Regions from separate parts of the Arthrobacter phoenicis genome, predicted to be linked through region 1. Evidence: predicted binding sites of a transcription regulator. Region 1 holds the regulator's gene; the other holds the start of a gene.
The links. Region 1 encodes LexA, which represses DNA repair genes until DNA is damaged. Its sites were predicted from a motif close to TCGAACANNTGTTCGA; they were not measured.
Positions count from the first base shown of each region.

Region 1 (3,410 bases):
AGGCTGCACGGTCACGGTGACCGTCGGGGTGGTCGCCAGCGATGCCGGGGAGTCGGCGGCCTTCGCCGGGGCGGTCAGGAAGCCGGCCAGGGACAGCAGCAGGGCCGCGAGCAGGATCAGGGGCAGTCCGAAGAAGACGAAGCGTCCCCGCCGGGTCAGCCGCAAGGGAGCCTGGGCCGAAGAGTGGGCCCGGCGTACAGCTGACGCGCTCCCGGCGGTCGCGTAAGCGTCGGCCGGGGCAGCGAACGGAGCCACCGCCCCGGAGAAGGCCGTGGCAGTATCCGGCACGAGATACAGTGCCGGCCTTCCGGCGTCGGAAAACTGCGAACCGGCGAAAGCGCTTCTTGCTGACATGAACTGAGCCCTCCTGGACTTGTCGTTGCCGCCCGGCGTACTCCTCGTACCTGCCGCCAACCGGCTGAACCATCATTCGCTTCGAACACAAAGCCGAAACCGGCCGTGGTTCTCCACTCGCAATCTTCGAACACATCTTCGAATCTTGCTGTTCTCTTTTTAGCACCTATGAACGAACTCTGTCGAGACTCGCTAGAACAAATGTTTGAAAAACACCGACGGCTGACCTATTTTTGAAGCACGGAACCGGTCCCTCGAGGGACCCGCACTCCGCACCTGCAGTCTGAAACCTGTCGAACACCCGCCAGCGGTGATCAAGAGCAGTCAAACGGCAGGCACTGACATTTTTAGGATTCGCAGCAATCGGGCCGCTTCACTCGGTCCGCTGGCCACGGATCCGCACCACGAACGGAAGGCACGGCGACCATGGCAGCACAAGCCACCGGCGGGAGGGCAACCCGGCGCGGCGCCCAGCCTGCCCGGGCGCCCAAGAGCCTCACCGTCCGTCAGAAGAAGATCCTCGAAACCATCCAGCGGTCCGTGACGGACAACGGCTATCCGCCGTCAATGCGCGAGATCGGGGACACGGTGGGGCTGGCCAGCCTCTCCAGTGTGACCCACCAGCTCTCCCAGCTGGAGAAGCTGGGCTACCTGCGCCGGGACCCCAAGCGTCCCCGCGCCATGGAAGTCCTGATGCCGCTGACCCTGGACGAGGGGTCCACCCCGATTTCCGGCGTCGAACAGCCCCGCGGGCTGAAGGCCGTCGGCGGACTCGCGGTGTCGGAACTGGCCAGCGCCACGGACACGGCGATGGTCCCGTTTGTGGGCCGGATCGCCGCCGGTGGCCCGATCCTGGCCGACCAGGTGGTGGAGGACGTCCTCCCCCTGCCGCGCCAGCTCGTGGGCCACGGTGAGCTGTTCATGCTCAAGGTCGCGGGCGATTCCATGATCGACGCCGCGATCTGCGACGGGGACTGGGTGGTGGTTCGCCGGCAGAACGACGCCGTCAATGGCGACATCGTGGCCGCCCTCCTCGATGACGAAGCCACAGTCAAGACGTTCCGGCAGCGCGACGGCCACACCTGGCTGCTGCCGCAGAACACCCAGTACGAACCGATCCTGGGCGACCACGCCGTCATCATGGGCAAGGTCGTCTCGGTCCTCCGCTCCCTGTAGCGCGGGCAACGCCGCCGGCCAGGGACCGGCTGAACGCGCTGAACGCCCGGACCTGAGGCCCCACGCCCCGGCCGAACGCCGAGGCGTGAGCGCCGCCAACCCCCGCCAAAACGTCCCTGCCCCGGGGGCCTACGACCCCTGCGCGGCCTCTTTCGCGAGCCGCTCCAGCGACGCCACGGCCACCGCCGGGTCCGTGGTGGCCCAGAACGGCGGCAGCGCGGCCCGGAGGAAGCCGCCGTAACGCTCGGTGGACAGCCGTGAGTCCAGCACCGCCACCACGCCGCGGTCCGACGTCGAACGGATCAGCCGGCCCGCGCCCTGCGCCAGCCGGATCGCCGCGTGCGTGGCCGAGACGCTCATGAAGCCATTGCCCCCGGCCTGCGCCACGGCCCGGGAGCGGGCCGTCATCAGCGGATCGTCCGGCCGCGGGAACGGGATCCGGTCGATCACCACCAGCCGGCAGGAGTTGCCGGGCACGTCAACGCCCTGCCACAGGGACATGGTGCCGAAGAGGCAGGTGTCCGGTTCGTCCGCGAACTGCTTGACCAGCGCGGTCATGGTGGATTCGCCCTGGCAGAGGATGCTCAGGCCCAGCCGCGGCCGGAGCGCGTCGGCGGCCTCCTCCGCGGCGCGCCGGGAGGAGAAGAGGCAGAGCGCGCCGCCGCCGGAGGCGCGGATCAGCTTCTCGAGCTCGTCCAGGGCCTCGGGCGCGGTCCCCCGGCCCGGTTTGGGCAGGTGCTTGGCGACGTAGAGGATGCCCTGTTTGGGGTATTCGAACGGCGACCCGACGTCGACGCCGGTCCAGCTCGGGGCGCCGGGGCCCACCAGGCCCAGGCCCCCCGCGGCCGGTTCGAAGGCCGAGCCGATGGCGAGGGTGGCCGAGGTCAGCACCACGGTGTGGTCCGCGAACAGGCCCTCCCGCAGCCGCCCGGCCACGCTGAGCGGGGCGATGTTGATCAGCACGGGCGCCGAATCATCCGGCTGCGAGTAGCCCTGCTGCGGGTCGAAGGTGCTCTGCCGCGAGAACCACACCACCTCGCGGTTCTCGCGGGCCGCGAGCAGGCGTTCGCAGAGCTCCAGGATCACCATCAGCCGGGAGCGCGCCAGCTGCCGGCCGCCGTCGGCCGTGGTGGAGCCGTCTCCCTTGGAGTCGGAGAGCGCCGCACGGCAGGCGTCCCGGAGCTGGTCCACGCAGTCGAGCTGTTCGCTGTTCAGGCCATTGGGCATCAGTCCGCCGGGCACCCCCGCAACGGCGAGCTCAAGGTTCGCGGCGGCGTTGTTCAGCGCGTCCACGGTGATGCCGGTGTGCTTGCGGGCGCCCGAGGCGGCGGCGTGGACCATGGCCACGGAGAGCTGGCCGGAGACGGCCCCGGTGACCCGGTCCTGGAGTTCGTGCGCCTCGTCCACGACGACGACGTCGTATTCGGGCAGCACGGCCAGGCCCTCGAAGGCGCTCACGGCCAACATGGCGTGGTTGGTGACCACGACGTCGGCGTCCGCCGCGTCCTGGCGCGCCAGTTCGCTGAAGCATTCGGCGGCCGACGGGCACTTCTGCGCGCCGAGGCATTCCATGGCGGTGACGGACACCTGCCGCCAGGCGCGGTCGGTCACGCCGGGGAGCAGTTCGTCGCGGTCGCCGGTGGCCGTGTCCTCGGCCCATTCCCGGAGCCGGACCACTTCCCGGCCCAGCTGCGAGGAGGGGCCGCCCATGGCGGCGGCGAAGTGCGGGACCGAGGTGTCCTCACCCAGGGAGAAGAGCTGGCCCTCGGCGGGTTCCTCGGACGGGAACCCACCCTCGAGCTTGTGCCGGCACACGTAGTTGGACCGGCCCTTGACCAGGGCGATCTTGACGGGCCGCTTCAGGGCAGGGGTGATGGCCT
Region 1 covers NZ_JBDFMK010000001.1:371,478-374,887, forward strand. Annotated here, with positions in the region: gene ABC337_RS01695 (LysM peptidoglycan-binding domain-containing protein) at 1-165, opposite strand, end outside; gene lexA (transcriptional repressor LexA) at 781-1,530, shown strand; gene ABC337_RS01705 (ATP-dependent DNA helicase) at 1,660-3,410, opposite strand, start outside.

Region 2 (3,410 bases), on a different contig from region 1:
CGCGGTGAGGAGCTTCGCCTGCAGTCCGTGCCGGGCGAGGCGGGCGGAGGCCTGCTGCCCGTAGACGCTCAGGACCTGCCGGAACCCGGCGGCCGAGGTCAGCGGGGTGGAGAAGGAGCGGGAGAAGATCAGCTGATCGCGTCCGATGCGTTCCTCTTCCATCGGGATGCACGGGATGCCCTGCAGTTCCAGGACGGTGCGCATCATGACCACGGAGAACCGGTCGCGGATCATCACCGGGTCCGCGCGGGCCAGATCCAGGATCGAGTGGATGCCCAGGGCGTTGAGCCGCTTGGTCAGCCGGGTGGCGACGCCCCAGATTTCGATCACCGACAGGCTTCGCATCAGGCGCTCGCGGGCGGCGGCGGGCACGGACTCCCAGTGGCAGACGCCGTCGAAGGCAGGATTGTTCTTGGCCCACTTGTTGGCCAGCTTCGCCAGCGTCTTGGTGGGGGCGATGCCGACGCAGACGGGCACGCCGACGTTGCGCCGCACCGCCGCCTTCATCTGTCCGCCCAGCTCCAGCAGGTCCGCGGGCGTGCCCTTGACCCCCAGGAACGCCTCGTCGATGCTGTACACCTCCAGCCAGGCGGAGAAGCGGCCCAGCAGCTCCATCACGCGGGCGCTGATGTCGCCGTAGAGTTCGTAATTGCTGGACAGCGCCACCAGTCCCCACTCCCTGGCCCGTGGGGCGAGCTTGAACCACGGCTCGCCGAGGGCAATCCCCAGCTGCTTCGCCTCGGGTGACCGTGTGACGGCGCAGCCATCGTTGTTGGACAGCACGACGACGGGACGGCCCTCCAGGGCGGGGTTGAATGCCCGCTCGGCGGACGCGTAGAAGCAGTTGACGTCCACGTGGGCGATCTGGGGCAGCTGCCGCATCGGAGCGGGCCTGGCCATGACGGCCGCCTAGACCACGTGGAGGCAGCGCGTGGCGACGCCCCAGACCACGAGTTCGGACAGGGACGGAACCCTGATGTCCGGGTAGGCCGGGTTCTCGGCCTGCAGCACCACGCCGTTGCGGGTGATCCTCAGCCGCTTGATGGTCAGCTCGCCGTCCAGGACCGCGACGACGACGGATCCGTCCACGGGTGTCAGCGCCCGGTTGACGATCAGTTCGTCCCCGTCACTGATCCCGGCGCCCTCCATGGAGTCCCCGGAGACCCGGACCACGTAGGTGCTGGTGATGTCCTTGATCAGGTGCTCGTTCAGGTCGATGCGGCCGTCGAAGTAGTCCTGCGCGGGCGAGGGATAGCCGGCCGCCACCGGGACCGGCGAGATCAGCACCGAGAGGAGGGAAGTGCCCGCGTCTATCACGCGGGGTCCGATAATTGCGCCCACAACACACCTTAGTTCGAATATATGTTCGAATCTAAGTGTAAGCCCGGGGGCGGACATTGGCCCGGGGGAAACCCTTCGGTAGTAGGCTTCGGGGGTTGGCCGCGCCGGGCGGCCCACTGTTTGGGGGTAGTGGTGGCACGAGGACGTTGGCTGGCGGTTGTGGCTGTGGGAGCTGCCCTGTGCGGCGGGGCAGGGCAGGCCGTTGCGGCGCAGGATGCCGCGGCGCCGGCTGCCTTGGCGCCGGCGGAGGTGGTATCGACGGGCGGGACGCCGGTCGACGTCATCGTTGGCCCGGACGGAACCGCGTACATCGGCGGCTACAACGGCGGCTACAACGGCTTCGGCGGGGTCCTGGTGATTCCGCCGGGCGAGCCGGGCCCTACGCGCCGGATCACGACCGGCCCCAACGTGGCCGGACTGGCCCTGGCGCCGGACGGAACGCTCTACGTGGCCCAGCAGCAGGGTGGCTCCGTCGGCGGGGCCGAGATCGGCGTCGTGCCTCCCGGTGCCGCGGCCGTCGCCCGGACCATCCCGGTGTGGAGGGGCAACCACTTCATCGCCGTCGGACCCGACGGAAAAGTGTACGTGCCGAACCCGGATAACAAGACGGTGCTTGTCCTGGCCCCCGGCGGCACGGCGGTGGACCATGTCATCGGCGTCGGGGTGGGGCCCGTGGAAGTCGCTGTCGGCGCGGACGGCACCGCCTACGTGGTCAACCAGATCGAGGGCACGGTCTCGATCGTTCCCGCCGGCCAGGCCGCGGCATCCCACACGATTCCCACCGGGGCAGTGGCCGGTACGACGGAGAATCCCCACGGCATCGCCGTCGCCCCGGACGGCACGGTCTACGTCACGAACATCAGCACGAACAAGGTGGCGGTCATCGGGACGGGGGCGGACCGGGTGGGCTACACCATCTATGTCCCGGGCGGCCCCAGCGAGGCGGCCCTCGGACCCGACGGGACGCTTTACGTCTCGAGTGTGCTCGCAGAAGGAATATCCGTGATCAAGCCCGGTTCGCGGACCGTCGACTCGACCATCCCGACCGAGGGACGCCCCGGGCACCTCGCGGTGGCCCCGGACGGCAGCATCATCGCGGCGACGCCGGGCACCGGCGTGGGCAACGGGTCGGTCTCCCGCTACGCGCCGCCGGCGCCGGTACCGGCCTCCGCTCCTGCGGGCCCGGCCGGTGCCGGGGTAGGGAACGGCACAGGAGTCGGGAACGACGCCGGGCCCTCACCGTGGAGTTCGCCCGGCGCCGTAGCGGGTGCAGGCGGCGCGGCGGTGATCGTCGTCGCCGCCCTGGTGCTGTTGCTGGGCCGACGCCGTTCTCTCAGAGCCGACGGACGCGTCGGCGACGTCACCGCCGAACAGGCGTAGCGCTAGGCCGTCTCGATCCAGTAGCGGCGCTTGCCGTTCCGGGTGTCCTCGTAGGCGCCGCCGTTCCTTTCGATCGTGGCGCGGGAGCCAGCGTTCTCCTCGTCGCAGGTCAAGAGTGCCCGCTCGATTCCCAGGCCGCGGGCGATCGGCAGCGCCTCCGCCAGGGCGCCCGCGGCATGACCGCGCCGCCGCGCCGACGGACGAACGCTGTAGCCGATGTGCCCCACCTCGTTGAGGAGGAACTCGTTCAGGTGGTGGCGGACCGCGAGTGAACCGACGAAGTCGCCGCCCTCCACAATCCAGAGATACGTGCAGGGCACATAGCCGGGCTTCCGCGGAGTCTCCGGTCGCGCGTCCCGGCGCAGAGCCTCAACAAAAGCGGCGAACGCGGCGGAACCCGCCAGGTCCGCGTCCGGCCGATGCTCTATCCCGCCGCCATCCTGGTGCGCGCCGTCGAACTCCGCAAAGGCCTCCAGCCAGGAGGCGTGATAGATGGTGTCGGGTGCGGTAAGCCTGGCCATGCCCCGATCCTAGCCGGGCCGGGGTCGAACGCTGTGAACCCGTGCGGCTACTCGAACCGGGACGGGTCGCCCATGCCGCGTCGGACCACCTCGGCGGCACCGCCGGAGAAGTCGATCACGGTGGTCGGTTCCGCGCCGCACTCGCCGGAGTCGATGACGGCATCGACC
Region 2 covers NZ_JBDFMK010000002.1:6,029-9,438, reverse strand. Annotated here, with positions in the region: gene ABC337_RS17680 (Y-family DNA polymerase) at 1-900, opposite strand, end outside; gene ABC337_RS17675 (LexA family protein) at 910-1,341, opposite strand; gene ABC337_RS17670 (Vgb family protein) at 1,501-2,721, shown strand; gene ABC337_RS17665 (GNAT family N-acetyltransferase) at 2,724-3,242, opposite strand; gene ABC337_RS17660 (L-threonylcarbamoyladenylate synthase) at 3,290-3,410, opposite strand, start outside.
Region 2: the regulator LexA is predicted to act here: its motif matches at 1,355-1,370, upstream of ABC337_RS17675 (LexA family protein).